2 regions of the Buttiauxella noackiae genome follow, and region 1 is predicted to be linked to the other one. Evidence: predicted binding sites of a transcription regulator. Region 1 holds the regulator's gene; the other holds the start of a gene.
The links. Region 1 encodes CRP, which controls carbon source genes, mostly activating them, when cyclic AMP is high. Its sites were predicted from a motif close to ATGTGANNNNNNTCACAT; they were not measured.

Region 1 (8,085 bases):
TGCATAAACCACGGTTAGTCGTTTTTCATGGACTAGAAGGTAGCCTGCACAGCCCATACGCTCACGGTTTAATTGAGGCCGCCAGCAAGCAAGGCTGGTTAGGCGTGGTAATGCATTTCCGTGGTTGCAGCGGTGTTCCTAATCGCATGAAGCGTATCTACCATTCGGGTGAAACAGAAGATGGCAGCTTCTTTTTAAACTGGCTATCCGAGCGTTATGGCAAAGTACCAACAGCGGCGGTCGGGTTTTCACTTGGTGGCAATATGCTCGCCTGCCTGATGGCAAAACAGGGTGCCGATTGTACGCTTCAGGCCGGTGTAGTGGTTTCAGCCCCCCTGATGCTGGAGCATTGCAGCAAGCATATCGAAAAAGGCTTCTCCCGTGTTTATCAGCACTATCTTTTGAATCTGCTGAAGAAAAATGCCGCGCGTAAGTTAAGAAGTTATCCGGGCACACTCCCGGTAGATATGCGTCAGCTAAAAGGAATGCGTCGTCTGCGCGAATTTGACGATTTGATTACCTCAAAGATTCACGGCTTTGCTGACGCTATCGATTACTACCGCCAGTGCAGCGCTATGCCGCTGCTGCCACAAATCAAAACACCGACGCTCATCATCCACGCAAAAGATGACCCATTTATGGATCACCATGTGATCCCTGATAAAGCTATCTTACCTGCCAATATTGAATATCAACTGACACGCTACGGCGGGCACGTTGGATTTGTTGGCGGTACGCTGCGCCGCCCTGAAATGTGGCTTGAGCAACGAATCCCCCAGTGGCTGTCTAAATTTTTGGACCAGTAATATGATGATTCCCTGGCAAGATCTGCCTCCCGAAACGCTTGATAATCTGATTGAATCCTTTGTATTACGCGAAGGCACAGATTATGGTGAACAAGAGCGTTCACTGGAGCAGAAAGTGGCCGACGTTAAGCGCCAACTGCAAAGTGGTGAGGCTGTACTGGTATGGTCGGAACTCCATGAAACGGTAAATATTATGGCTCGTGGGCAGTTTCGCGGCTAAGCGTTTAACTTCTATACTGCATAATAAAACCACCCTCACCCAGCTATCTCCCTGAGAGTGAGGGCCAGCCCTTACTTACACACACTTGCTATCACCCATGGAGTTGTTGCCTTATGTCAGCCAAACATCCGGTTATTGCCGTTACAGGTTCCAGCGGCGCGGGAACGACAACCACCAGCCTTGCTTTCCGTAAAATCTTCCAGCAACTCAATTTACGTGCAGCGGAAGTTGAAGGTGACAGTTTCCATCGTTTCACTCGTCCTGAAATGGATATGGCTATTCGTAAAGCACGCGACCTTGGGCGCCATATCAGCTATTTCGGCCCGGAAGCCAATGACTTTGGTTTACTTGAGCAAACTTTCATTGAGTACGGGAGAACCGGGCAAGGTAAGTCACGCAAGTATCTACATACTTACGATGAAGCAGTACCCTGGAACCAAATCCCCGGAACCTTTACGCCATGGCAGCCACTACCAGAACCCACTGATGTTTTGTTTTATGAAGGTTTGCACGGCGGTGTGGTCACGCCACAGCATGATGTAGCCAAAGCCGTGGATTTACTGGTTGGTGTGGTACCGATTGTGAACCTGGAGTGGATACAAAAACTGGTGCGAGATACCAGCGAGCGCGGGCATTCCCGTGAAGCGGTAATGGATTCTGTGGTTCGTTCTATGGATGACTATATCAATTACATCACGCCGCAATTCTCTCGCACCCACATCAACTTCCAGCGCGTCCCAACTGTTGATACGTCGAACCCATTTGCGGCTCGCGGCATCCCGTCACTGGATGAAAGTTTTGTGGTGATTCATTTTCGCGGGCTGGATGACATCGATTTCCCGTATTTACTCGCCATGCTACAAGGCTCATTTATTTCGCATATCAATACATTGGTGGTGCCGGGCGGCAAGATGGGGCTGGCGATGGAATTGATTATGACACCGTTAGTGAAACGGTTGGCGGAAGGGCGAAATATTAATCAGGGCGATTGATCACCGCCCTTGTCATGACTTATGCCCGTTAGCATTCGATTTGCTGGTGGGCGGCACTCACAACCCCCTGCTGCTCGAAGGATAACGGATAAATTAGCCTTCAATCACTTCATAGCTATGAGTAACATTGACAGCTTTTTCAAGCATCAGTGCAACAGAGCAGTACTTCTCAGCAGAGAGATCTACTGCGCGGGAAACTGCAGCATCTTTTAACTCTTTGCCTGTCACGATGAAATGCAGATTGATATGTGTAAACAAACGCGGAGCCTCTTCACGGCGCTCAGAGGTCAGTTTCACTTCACAGTCGGTCACGGTGTAGCGGCCTTTTTGCAAAATAGAAACTACGTCAATTGCACTGCAACCGCCAACGGACATCAGCACCATTTCCATTGGGCTTGGTGCTTTATCACCAGAATTGCCATCCATAAGAATCTGGTGCCCTGAAGCGGATTCACCCAGGAAGGTAAACCCTTCAACCCATTTCACTCGTGCCTGCATGCTACTTACTCCTGTAGATAAATTACCGTTCAGAGTACGCAGATTCAGCAAATCTGGCAACGGAAGGCGACATGCGTCAAGCTGAAACGATACAACAGGAGACACTTGTCAAAAGCTATGCTAAAACAATCCAGATGCTACATCGATACATTGACGTAATGCATGTATGCAGAGGACATCACTAATTACAGGCAGCAAGAATGACTTGCATGCCATCTCCCCAAGGTGGGGAATATTCTAATTACTTGCAACGCCAGACAGGATGTTTAGCGTCCTGTCGTTGGTAGCCAGTTATAAAACAGAGGATAACCGCGCATGGTGCTTGGCAAACCGCAAACAGACCCGACTCTCGAATGGTTCTTGTCCCATTGCCACATTCATAAGTATCCATCGAAGAGCACACTCATTCACCAAGGTGAGAAGGCAGAGACGCTGTATTACATCGTCAAGGGCTCTGTGGCTGTTCTGATTAAAGATGAAGAGGGCAAGGAAATGATCCTCTCCTATCTAAATCAGGGCGATTTCATTGGTGAGTTAGGGCTGTTCGAAGAAGGTCAGGAGCGTAGTGCCTGGGTTCGTGCTAAAAGTGCCTGTGAAGTGGCTGAAATTTCATATAAAAAATTCCGCCAGCTAATCCAGGTCAACCCAGACATTCTGATGCGCCTTTCTTCGCAGATGGCACGCCGTCTGCAAGTCACTTCTGAGAAAGTAGGCAACCTGGCATTCCTGGACGTTACCGGTCGTATCGCGCAGACACTGCTGAACCTTGCTAAACAACCTGATGCAATGACCCACCCGGACGGTATGCAGATTAAAATTACCCGTCAGGAAATCGGTCAGATCGTGGGTTGCTCTCGCGAAACTGTTGGTCGCATCTTGAAAATGCTGGAAGATCAAAATCTGATCTCCGCTCACGGTAAAACGATCGTCGTATACGGCACTCGTTAATCTCCGTCTAAAAAAATGGCGTGTTACTTCAATAACACGCCATTTTTGTCTCAAAAAAACCAAATCTGAAACCCGTTTAGGCAGCAAGTGAGTTCATCCCGATGAGCTTACTCAAGTAAGTGATTCGGGTGAATGAATGCAGCTAACGCCGCTGCAGCTTTAAGTAAGAAGGGTTTATGTGGCGAAGAGTTATCTACCATCCCGAGGTGAATTACGCACTGCGACAAACGCTGGTGCTGTGCCTCCCTGTGGCGGTAGGTTTACTCGTTGGCGATCTCCAGTCTGGCCTGCTTTTCTCGTTAGTTCCTGCCTGCTGCAATATTGCGGGCCTTGACACTCCCCATAAGCGCTTCTTCAAACGTTTGATTATTGGCGGCAGCCTTTTTGCCATCAGTAGCTTGATCATGCAGTTGCTACTTTTGTATACCAGTGTGCCACTGCCTATCATTCTTGTTGTGATGGCACTTTTACTGGGTGTCACGGCAGAAATCAGCTCACTTCACGCGCGTCTACTTCCCGCTTCACTGATTGCCGCTATTTTTACGCTCAGCATGGCCGGGAATATGCCAATCTGGAAGCCGATGCTACTTTATGTCTCCGGTACGATTTGGTACGGCGTATTTAACTGGTTTTGGTTCTGGATGTGGCGCGAGCAGCCATTACGCGAATCATTGAGCCTGCTCTATCGGCAGTTAGCAGATTACTGTGAAGCAAAATACGGCATGCTGACTCAACATACCGATCCGGAAAAAGCGCTGCCTCCGCTACTGGCTCGTCAGCAAAAAGCAGTAGATCTCATTACTCAATGCTACCAACAGCTTCATATGCTGGCGGCGAATCAGCATAACGGCTACAAGCGCTTGCTGCGTGCTTTTCAGGTGGCTTTAGATTTACAGGAACACATCTCGGTAAGCCTTCACCAGCCTGCGGAAGTGCAAAAACTCGTCGAGAAAAGCCATGCAGAAGCGGTTATTCGCTGGAATGCCCAGACAATCGCGGCGCGGCTACGTGTACTGGCTGACGATATTCTTTATCATCGTTATCCACAGCGTTTTACGATGGAAAAACAGATCGATGCCCTTGAGAAAATCGCCCGACAGAATCCAGATAACCCGGTAGGGCAATTTTGTCATTACCACTTCAGCCGTGTCGCTCGCGTGCTACGCACTCAACGCCCACTCTATGTCCGTGATTTAATGGAAGACCGGCAGCGCCGTTTGCCGCTGTGGGCGGCATTAAAAAGCTATTTATCATTGAAGTCAGCGGCGCTTCGCAACGCAGCAAGATTGGGTGTGATGCTCACGATAGCCAGTCTGTTAGGTGCATTTTTACATCTGCCCAAGCCCTACTGGATTTTAATGACGGTGATGTTCGTGACACAAAACGGCTACGGTGCCACACGTGTTCGAATTCTCCACCGTTCGGCTGGCACCATCGCAGGCCTTGCCATCGCAGGTATTGCGCTGCACTTCCACTTCCCGCAAAGCATTGCCCTGGGCGCGATGTTGGTCATTACGCTGGTGAGCTATTTGTTTATTCGCAAAAGCTACGGCTGGGCGACGATAGGCTTTACGGTGACAGCCGTTTATACCCTGCAATTGATAACATTAAGTGCCGAGCAGTACATCGTCCCTCGCCTGATAGATACCTTGCTAGGCTGTTTGATAGCCTTTGGCGGTATGGTGTGGCTATGGCCACAATGGCAGAGTGGCTTGTTGCGCCAGAACGCGCACGATGCGCTGGAAAGGGATCAAAGTGCCATTCGCCTGATTCTAAGTAATGACCCCGAACCAACGCCGCTGGCTTATGAACGCATGAAGGTCAACCAGGCACATAACGCTCTGTTTAACTCCCTGAATCAAGCAATGCAGGAGCCTGGGTTTAATTCGCATTATCTGGCGGATATGAAACTGTGGGTGACACACAGCCAATTTATTGTCGAACATATTAACGCAATGACGACTTTGGCTCGCGAGCACAATATGTTGACGCCAGACCTTGCCCAGCGTTATTTGCAGTCATGTGAAATTGCTCTGCAACGATGCCAGCAGCGTCTTCAATATGATGAGCCAGGAGAAACCAATGACGCGAATATTCTGGACCCGCTTGAAGGGCTTCCAAACGGGCCGCTAAGTACGATGGAGCAACATTTGCAGCGGATACTGGGACATCTGAGCACCATGCATACCATATCTTCAGTTGCATGGCGCCAACGGCCACATCATGGTATCTGGCTGAGCCGCCTACGACGGTCCAGCTAAGTATTACGCCTTAATTATCTTCGCGACAGCTTTAGCGAAACGCTTCATGCCATCTTCAATATCGATATCTTCAACAATCAACGCAGGTGCAAAACGCATTACGTCAGGCCCCGCATTGAGTACCATCACGCCCTCTTCCGCTGCTGCGTAAAGGAACTCACGTGCGCGACCTTTGTATTGCGGTTTCAACTCAGCACCGATCAATAGGCCCATCCCGCGGATATCGCTGAACAGATCAAACTGCTCATCGATCTTCTGTAAATGAGCGACGAACTGTTCCCGTTTTGCCGTTACGCCACTCAGTACCTCAGGCGTGTTAATGATATCAAACGCCGCGCCTGCAACTGCACATGCCAGCGGGTTGCCGCCGTAAGTTGAACCGTGTGTACCGACGTGAAACGCCGAGGCAATTTCCTGCGTCGTCAGCATCACACTCACCGGGAAACCGCCGCCGAGCGCTTTAGCGCTGGTCAGAATATCTGGAGTCACACCATAGTACATATAGGCAAACAGCTCGCCGATACGTCCCATGCCGCACTGCACTTCATCAAATACCAACAAAGCTTTGTGCTCATCACATAGTTCGCGCAAACCTTGCAAGAATTCTGGCGTTGCCGCCGTAACACCGCCTTCACCTTGAATCGGCTCAACCACCACCGCGCAGGTATGGTCGTCCATTACGGCTTTTACCGCATGCAAATCGTTAAATGGCACATGAATGATGTCAGCAGGTTTTGGACCAAAACCATCAGAATACTTAGGCTGCCCGCCAACTGAAACAGTAAACAAAGAACGGCCATGGAAGGCGTTATGGAATGCGATAATCTTGGTTTTATACGGGCTATGACGGGTAGAAGCGTAGTAGCGGGCCAGTTTAAAGGCTGTTTCATTTGCTTCGGTGCCAGAGTTCATAAACAGCACGCGTTCAGCAAAAGTTGCGTCAATCAGCTTACGGCCCAGGCGTAGAGCGGGTTCGTTGGTGAAAACATTGCTGGTATGCCACAGTGTTTCACCCTGGCTTTTTAAGGCTTCCACTAACGCCGGGTGGCAGTGGCCTAACGCCGTAACCGCGATGCCGCCCGCGAAATCAACATACTCTTTCCCTTGCTGATCCCATACGCGACTGCCTTTGCCTTTTACCGGGATAAACTCCGCAGGTGCATAAATCGGCAGAATCACTTCGTCGAAAGTTGCGCGGGTAATTGCTGATTGTTCAGTTGCCATTAATTGCCTATCCCCTTTTTACGCATAACGCTTCATGAAAGATATTTGAAAATATAATCATGAAATATGCATAAAAAATCATTATCTGGCAATAAAAAATCAACGATTAAGGAAATTAGCTAACAGTTGGTGCCCCTGCTCACTAAGAATACTTTCCGGGTGGAATTGCACACCCTCCAGGTCAAAATCACGGTGACGGATGCCCATAATCTCTTGTTTGTCCGTCCACGCGGTCAATTCAAAGCAATCCGGCAGCGATAGCGGGTCGATGACCAAAGAGTGGTAACGCGTGACAGTAAGGGGGTTGTTCAAACCAGTGAACACACCAGAATTGTTATGCATGATGGCCGATGTTTTACCATGCATCACTTTTTGCGCCCGAACAATAGTTGCACCAAATGCTTGTGCAATAGCCTGGTGGCCAAGGCACACACCCAGAATCGGTAATTTCCCGGCAAAATGTTGAATCGCCGCAAGGGAAATACCCGCTTCATCAGGAGTGCAAGGGCCAGGGGATATGACCAGTTTTTCTGGTTCCAGGGCAGTGATATCAGAAAGGGTCAGCTCATCGTTACGTTTCACCACCACTTCTGCGCCTAATTCACAAAAGTACTGATAAAGGTTCCAGGTAAATGAGTCGTAATTGTCGATAAGCAGTAGCATCGCGGCTCCGGGGTAAAAAAGAACCGCGCTATTCTATTCGCTTTCGCGCGCTTCACTCACGACTTTAGTAAAAATCTCGCAAAGCGGGTTTAAATCCCCCAGCGCGCCAGCCTGATTCGCCGTTTGCCATTCGTCCGGATCAACATCGCTCCAGTCCAGCACATACCCGGCATGAATCGCCAGTTGCTCGAAGAACACACGCTGCGCTCGTCCACTGCCGACAAAGAACGGATGAAGGACGTTAATTTCACAATAATAATGTGCCAGGCGCTTAACGAACTCATCTCTGCCAAGTCCAACCAGATACTGCTCGTCTTCCATTTCCTGCATCAAATCGTTGCCTTCATTTTCGATGTACTCGAAATGACAGAAACGTGTCTCCCCTTTGGAAATATCCACATCACGTAGCTCACCCGCCCAGTCGAAAACATCCTGAAAAAGCTGCTGGTGGATGGCACAAAGCCAGGGTAATC
Region 2 (8,085 bases), on a different contig from region 1:
GCCTTTAGAGTGCGATAAAATAAGACACGATGGGGCAAAAATTACCCTAAATAATTCACGTTCAGCGTGAAGTAGAAAGGCTAAAACTTGCCCCACGAATTGCCATTAATGTTTGATGATATACATATCTTTAGTATAGATATTATCCATCGGGTCTTTACCGGTATAACCGCCAACCCATGGTTTCACCAGACGGGCATTCACGTAATAATAAACCGGAACGATTGCAGAATCTTTGCCCAATTGCTGTTCCGCTTTATCGTATGCAGCAGCACGTTGTGCATCATCCGTCGCTTTCAGCGATTCCGCCATAATGGCATCAAAGGCTGGGCTCTTATAATGCGCGGTGTTCATTGAGCTTGTAGAAAGCATGGTGTTCAGGAAGGAGGTCGGCTCGTTGTAATCCGCACACCAACCAGCACGCGCAACGTTGTAGTTGCCCTGGTGACGAGTATCGAGGAAGGTTTTCCACTCCTGGTTTACCAGCTTAACGTTCACACCGAGGTTTTTCTGCCAGATAGACGCGGCAGCGATTGCCAGTTTCTTGTGCAGATCTGAGGTGTTGTACAGTAGGTCGAAGGTCAGCGGTTTATCTTTGGTGTAACCCGCTTCAGCCAGCAATTTCTTAGCTTCTTCGTTGCGTTTTTCCTGGGTCCATGAGAACCACTCAGGCTTAGTCAGTTTTGCGCCGTCAGCATAAGGAGGGGTGTAGCCATATGCAGGCAGATCGCCCTGCGCCTTCACTTTATTAACGATAATGTCACGATCCAGGCCCAGTTTCAGAGCAGTACGAACGCGCGCATCATTAAATGGAGCTTTCTGGTTGTTGATTTCGTAGTAGTAAGTACACAGATACGGGTCAACGTGTACTTCAGCTGGAATTTCTTTTTTCAGCTTCTGGAACAGTTCGATCGGCAGGTTGTTATACGTCATGTCAATCTCGCCGCTGCGGTAGCGGTTCACATCCGTGACTTCGGAAGAGATTGGCAGATAAGTAATTTGTGAAATAACAGTCTTAGCGTTATCCCAATAATTGGTATTACGCTCCATTACGATGCGTTCGTTAACAACCCAGTCTTTCAGTTTGTAGGCACCGTTGCTGACGATGTTTGCAGGTTGGGTCCACTTCTCACCAAACTTCTCAATGGCGGTTTTATTCACCGGGGACATCGCCGGGTTAACCAAAAGTTTGTAGAAATAAGGAACAGGCTCGCTCAAAGTGACTTCCAGAGTGTGGTCGTCAATGGCTTTTACGCCCAATTCACTTGGTTTCATTTTACCGTCAATGATGGCATCAACGTTTACGATATGGCCGTATTGTGGGTAGCTTGCATATGGGGAAGCGGTATTTGGATCAACCAGACGCTGCCAGCTATAAACAAAATCTTGCGCTGTGACGGGTTCGCCGTTAGACCATTTAGCATCTTTACGCAGATGGAAGGTCCAGACTTTGAAATCTTTGTTATCCCAGGACTCAGCTACACCAGGAATTGGGTGTCCGTCTTTTGGAGAAGTAATCAGTAAGCCTTCAAAAAGATCACGGCTAACGTTTGACTCAGGAACACCTTCAATCTTATTTGGGTCCAGAGACTGTGGTTCAGCACCGTTATTTCGAATCAACGTTTGCTTTTCTGACAGTTGAACACCTGCAGGAACTTCGGCCGCCATGGCCACATTGCCTACGATTAGCGCGGATAAAATACTTGCTGCTACCAGACTTTTTTTTGTGATGATGGACATTGTGTTGATACTCCACTCATTATAATTACCGACCCGAAAGCCAGCCTCTTCCCCTTAGGGTTCCTTAACAGTGCAAGAGCGTTATGCGACTGCCCGGATTAACTTCTGTCTTGCTTGCTATCACCGACTTTATTTTTTGGGATGCTCTTATTGGCACCCTGCTCCGTCGATTCTTAATCAACCTACCCTGTACCCAGGTTGATTTTTATGAGTCATCTGTAAATGAAACATTTCTCAGATAATTGTGTTGCCCGGAAAGTATCAAAAGCCTCTGATGCCCGCCAATACAATTTGCAAATTTGTTAACCATTTCTCTTTTATCTATTCAGAGAGCGGTTCGTAACGATGTTTTTCCCGTGCCAGAGAATCGGTTAACTCTTTAAAAATAAAAGATATACCGCTGAAAAGAAAGATGGATTTCACCTGGGCTTACGGCACTCAATTATCATTCACGAAAATTTAACAATTGGTTATTTTTTAGCACATTCATCTGCTTGATGGCATGATTTACTAATATCATCTCAATAAAGCGGCAGCAAGCATCATTGTGTAGTGTGAGTTAAATAACGAACTGATTGTCAGTTTTATGTACAGCGGGGAAAACTGAAGGGAGTTAATACGCGGTTTCCAAAGCATTTTCTTATGAATAACTTTCTTATGAAAACTAAAAAAATGCTTATGCTTTAATCGCATTGGTAAAAAATTAACAAAAAAAGCAGAATAGTTATTCTGCTTTTTCATTTGCCTCTTTCAGCAGAACTAACTTAATAACCCTGGGAAGATAGTTTTCAGGCCAGTCACTATAAATTCAATACCCAGCGCCATCAACAACAACCCCATTATACGGGTAATAACGTTGATACCAGTTTGCCCCAACAAACGGACTAACCACGGCGCAAGGCGGAAAACCAGCCAGCAACAAAAAGCAAAGAGTGCAATAGCGATTGAAAAACCAACCAAATAATTCCAGCTATGGTAACGCGTGCCCCATACAATAGTCGAACTGATTGCACCGGGGCCTGCCATTAAAGGCAATGCCAATGGCACGACACCCACACTTTCACGGATAGCGCTTTCTGATTTTTCTTGTTTATTCTGTTTATCTTCCCCGAGTTTGCCGCTGATCATCGACATCGCAATAGTGACCACCAGGATACCACCAGCAATACGGAAGGAATCAATTGATATGCCGAATAATTGCAGGATCCCATCACCAAGGAACAATGACGTCCATAAAATAATCGCTACTGAGAGATTCGCAGTGAGGTTTGTTTTATTCCTGGCCAACGCCGTTTGGTAGCTGGTCATACTGATAAATACAGGGATGATTCCCACTGGGTTTACCAGCGCGAACAAGCCAATAAAGAACTTAAAATAGGTAGGCAAATCGAACAAGGATTGAGCCACTCAAAACTCCGCAAATAAAGTAGCAAAGGCCGGCGTAATGTAATGGAAAACAGGTGTTGGCGCCACGCACTTTCGCAGCATATATAACTACTTTTATAAGCAAATGCGATATTAAACGATATTGTTACCCACATGTTGAAAATATGGTAATTTGTTTCGCTATTGCTGTGACGGAAATTTTAAAGACTTATCAGTAACCTAAATCAGTCATGCTGAATGGAGTCAGCCTTAATATAATGTGATGTAAATCACAAAAAACCTACTCAGAAGTGAGTACTCTTGGATACATCCGAAGAGCATTTAATTCACACGATGAATAGGTTTTTCGATAAGGCTCTTTTAGTAAATCAGCAAGATGTTTTGGGAAGTTTTTGGATAGTCGTGGCCCGTCTTTTACGCAAGCTGTTGCCCGCTGACTATACTGTCGTCTCGAGCAGCTCATTTACTAAAAGAGTTTAAACATTATCAGGAGAGCATTATGGCTGTAACTAATGTCGCTGAACTTAACGCACTCGTAGAGCGCGTCAAGAAAGCCCAGCGTGAATATGCCAACTTTACTCAAGAGCAAGTTGATAAAATCTTCCGCGCCGCCGCTCTGGCTGCTGCAGATGCTCGAATCCCTCTCGCGAAACTGGCCGTTGCCGAATCTGGCATGGGTATCGTTGAAGATAAAGTGATCAAAAACCACTTTGCTTCAGAGTATATCTACAACGCCTATAAAGATGAGAAAACCTGCGGTGTGTTGGATGAAGACCACACCTTCGGTACTATCACCATCGCTGAGCCAATCGGTATCATCTGCGGTATCGTGCCAACCACTAACCCAACTTCAACGGCTATCTTTAAATCTCTGATCAGCCTGAAGACGCGTAACGCGATCATCTTCTCTCCACACCCACGTGCAAAAGATGCGACCAATAAAGCAGCAGACATCGTTCTGCAAGCTGCAATCGCTGCCGGTGCACCTAAAGATCTGATTGGTTGGATTGACCAGCCTTCTGTTGAACTGTCTAACGCACTGATGCACCACCCAGATATCAATATGATTCTGGCAACCGGTGGCCCAGGCATGGTTAAAGCCGCTTATAGCTCCGGTAAACCAGCAATCGGCGTAGGCGCAGGTAACACCCCTGTTGTTGTTGACGAAACTGCCGACATCAAACGTGTTGTTGCTTCTATCCTGATGTCTAAAACCTTCGATAACGGCGTAATCTGTGCTTCTGAACAGTCCGTCATTGTTGTTGACTCTGCATATGATGCAGTACGTGCGCGTTTCGCTTCTCACGGCGGCTACATGCTGCAGGGCGAAGAGCTGAAAGCCGTACAGAATATCATTCTGAAAAACGGCGCACTGAACGCAGCTATTGTTGGTCAGCCAGCAACTAAAATTGCTGAACTGGCAGGCTTCACAGTACCGGCTGACACCAAGATCCTGATTGGTGAAGTTAGCGTTGTTGACGAATCTGAGCCGTTTGCTCACGAAAAACTGTCTCCAACTCTGGCTATGTACCGTGCTAAGAGCTTCGAAGATGCGGTTGTTAAAGCTGAGAAACTGGTTGAGATGGGCGGCATCGGCCACACCTCTTGCTTGTACACAGACCAGGACAACCAGCCAGAGCGCGTTAAGCACTTCGGCGACAAAATGAAAACTGCACGTATCCTGATCAACACCCCTGCTTCTCAGGGTGGTATCGGTGACCTGTACAACTTCAAACTCGCGCCTTCCCTGACTCTGGGTTGTGGCTCATGGGGTGGTAACTCCATCTCTGAGAACGTGGGTCCTAAGCACCTGATCAACAAGAAAACCGTTGCTAAGCGAGCTGAGAACATGTTGTGGCATAAACTTCCGAAATCTATCTACTTCCGCCGTGGCTCCCTGCCAATCGCGCTGGACGAAGTGATTACTGATGGTCACAAACGTGCGATGATCGTTACCGACCGTTTCCTGTTCAACAACGGTTACGCAGACCAGATCACCTCTGTTCTGAAAGCAGCTGGCGTTGAAACTGAAGTCTTCTTCGAAGTAGAAGCTGATCCAACTCTGTCCGTAGTACGTAAAGGTGCAGAACTGGCGAACTCCTTCAAACCAGACGTGATTATCGCGCTGGGCGGCGGTTCCCCGATGGATGCTGCGAAAATCATGTGGGTTATGTACGAGCACCCAGAAACTCACTTCGAAGAACTGGCTCTGCGCTTCATGGACATCCGTAAGCGTATCTACAAGTTCCCGAAAATGGGCGTAAAAGCGAAAATGATCGCGGTTACCACCACTTCCGGTACTGGTTCAGAAGTGACTCCGTTTGCCGTTGTAACTGATGATGCAACTGGCCAGAAATACCCACTGGCTGACTACGCTCTGACTCCAGATATGGCGATTGTTGATGCCAACCTGGTCATGGACATGCCTAAGTCTCTGTGTGCATTCGGTGGTCTGGATGCCGTGACTCACGCACTTGAAGCTTATGTTTCTGTTCTGGCGAGCGAGTTCTCTGACGGTCAGGCTCTGCAAGCGCTGAAACTGCTGAAAGAAAACCTGCCAGCATCTTACAACGAAGGCTCTAAAAACCCAGTTGCTCGTGAGCGTGTACACAACGCTGCGACTATCGCAGGTATCGCGTTTGCTAACGCCTTCCTGGGTGTGTGTCACTCAATGGCTCACAAACTGGGTTCACAGTTCCACATTCCTCACGGTCTGGCGAACGCCCTGTTGATCTCCAACGTTATCCGTTATAACGCGAACGACAACCCAACCAAGCAGACTGCATTCAGCCAGTATGACCGCCCACAAGCGCGTCGTCGTTATGCTGAAATCGCAGACCATCTGGGTCTGAGCGCACCGGGCGACCGTACTGCTGCTAAGATCGAGAAACTGCTGGCATGGCTTGACAGCATCAAGGCTGAACTGGGTATTCCTAAGTCCATCCGCGAAGCTGGCGTTCAGGAAGCTGACTTCCTGGCTCACGTTGATAAACTGTCTGAAGATGCGTTCGATGACCAGTGTACCGGTGCCAACCCACGTTACCCACTGATCTCTGAACTGAAACAAATTCTGATGGATACCTTCTACGGTCGTGAATTCACCGAAGATGGCAACGAAGCAGCGCAGGCTAAAGCAGTCGCTCCTGTTGCTAAAGCTGACAAGAAAGCGAAGAAAACCGCTTAATTGTTATTGCTAACAAAAAAACCCGCTTCGGCGGGTTTTTTTGTTTCTGATTTCTAAAAACGTCGTACAAAGCATCTCACGGCGATGAATGAGAAAGGCATCCCTTTGCCTTCCCGTTAAATTTTATTCGCTCTGAATGCCTTCCAGAGAGCCTGTTTGCAACGCTTCTTTATAGTGTTTACGGCAAACTGACACATAGCGCTCGTTCCCACCAATCACAACCTGCTCTCCCTGGTTATACGGGCGCCCCTCCTGGTCGAGACGCAAAACCATGCTGGCTTTACGTCCACAAAAACAGATGGTTTTTAATTCCACGAGCTTGTCTGACCACGCTAATAAATATTGGCTTCCACCAAATAGCTCGCCCTGGAAATCAGTACGAAGCCCATAACATAATACGGGAATATCTAATTCATCTACGACGTCTGATAACGCCAGCACTTGATCGCGTGTCAGGAACTGGCATTCATCAACCAGAACACAATGCACAGCATCACGCTGATGCTCCTCACGTATTTCATTGAATAATTGCGTTGAGCCATTGTAGAGCTTTGCGGGCGACGATAATCCAATACGCGAACTCACCTTTCCAGAACCAAACCGATTGTCAATTTCTGCGGTATACACCAGCGTGCGCATTCCGCGCTCTTGATAGTTGTATGACGATTGCAGTAATGCCGTAGATTTACCCGCGTTCATTGCGGAATAGTAAAAGTAAAGTTGTGCCATTGGTCAGCTAGCCTGAGTTAAAATGTAAATATTATTAACACAGGATTATATCATAAGCTGTTAGGGAGTTGCTTTCACCTTATGACTTCGGGAAGAATTCATAGATTGTTCGAGAGATATATAAACCATAGAGTGGAGTGCCTGAAACCGGTGTATGTTCAATGTTCACCTCGTTGCACTTAACTTACGGAGTTTTCAGTGTTTTTGCTGCTATTCCCTGAAATCCATTGAATCACTAATAATAATTATCTATTAAAAATATCCACCATTACAGGCAATAATACCAAAGGTTGATATTTCACCATTAATGCGTTTATGTCTCAATTTACTACTTCGGCAACCCCGAAACTATCAGGGTTGTTGTAGAAAAAGTGAGTTCCTCACGTTTTCTTAACCTTCGATGCAAGCCAAAATTTAAGTTAATACCCATTTATAAATCGACAAAATATTATGGAATTTTGAATTCCTTACATTACTTCCTATTGCAGAACTTAATTTAAGCCTCTATTATTAGCCCAACAAGCCAACCATCAATATAAGTTTGAGATTACTAAAATGAGCGAAGCACTTAAAATTCTGAACAACATCCGTACTCTTCGTGCACAAGCCAGAGAATGTACCCTGGAAACGCTGGAAGAAATGCTGGAAAAATTAGAAGTTGTTGTTAACGAACGCCGTGAAGAAGATAATGCTGCTGCAGCAGAAATTGAAGAGCGTACTCGTAAACTGCAACAATATCGTGAAATGCTAATTGCTGACGGCATTGATCCTAATGAATTACTGAATAGCATGGCTGCTGTTAAAACTGCAGGCAAAGCAAAACGCGCTGCACGTCCAGCTAAATATCAGTACATCGACGAAAACGGCGAAAGCAAAACCTGGACTGGCCAGGGCCGTACTCCAGCTGTAATCAAAAAAGCAATGGAAGAGCAAGGCAAGAAACTGGAAGACTTCCTGATCGCCTAATTTTCGCTTTTAGTGCTGCTTATTAAATCCCGCTTCGGCGGGATTTTTATTTTGGGGATATGATTAGCAAATCTTTGTTG

Region 2: a site for CRP is predicted at 3,384-3,401, ahead of IX31_RS03860 (YchE family NAAT transporter). Genes of this name have one in related genera too.

Annotation. Positions count from the first base shown of each region.
Region 1 covers NZ_JPRU01000003.1:14,557-22,641, forward strand. Annotated here, with positions in the region: gene IX31_RS15945 (hydrolase) at 1-806, shown strand, start outside; gene IX31_RS15950 (YheU family protein) at 808-1,026, shown strand; gene IX31_RS15955 (phosphoribulokinase) at 1,140-2,018, shown strand; gene IX31_RS15960 (OsmC family protein) at 2,112-2,516, opposite strand; gene crp (cAMP-activated global transcriptional regulator CRP) at 2,832-3,464, shown strand; gene IX31_RS15970 (YccS/YhfK family putative transporter) at 3,641-5,725, shown strand; gene argD (bifunctional acetylornithine/succinyldiaminopimelate transaminase) at 5,729-6,949, opposite strand; gene pabA (aminodeoxychorismate synthase component 2) at 7,049-7,612, opposite strand; gene IX31_RS15985 (putative adenosine monophosphate-protein transferase Fic) at 7,646-8,085, opposite strand, start outside.
Region 2 covers NZ_JPRU01000001.1:862,915-870,999, forward strand. Annotated here, with positions in the region: gene oppA (oligopeptide ABC transporter substrate-binding protein OppA) at 106-1,740, opposite strand; gene IX31_RS03860 (YchE family NAAT transporter) at 2,500-3,147, opposite strand; gene adhE (bifunctional acetaldehyde-CoA/alcohol dehydrogenase) at 3,626-6,310, shown strand; gene tdk (thymidine kinase) at 6,434-7,039, opposite strand; gene hns (histone-like nucleoid-structuring protein H-NS) at 7,595-8,005, shown strand.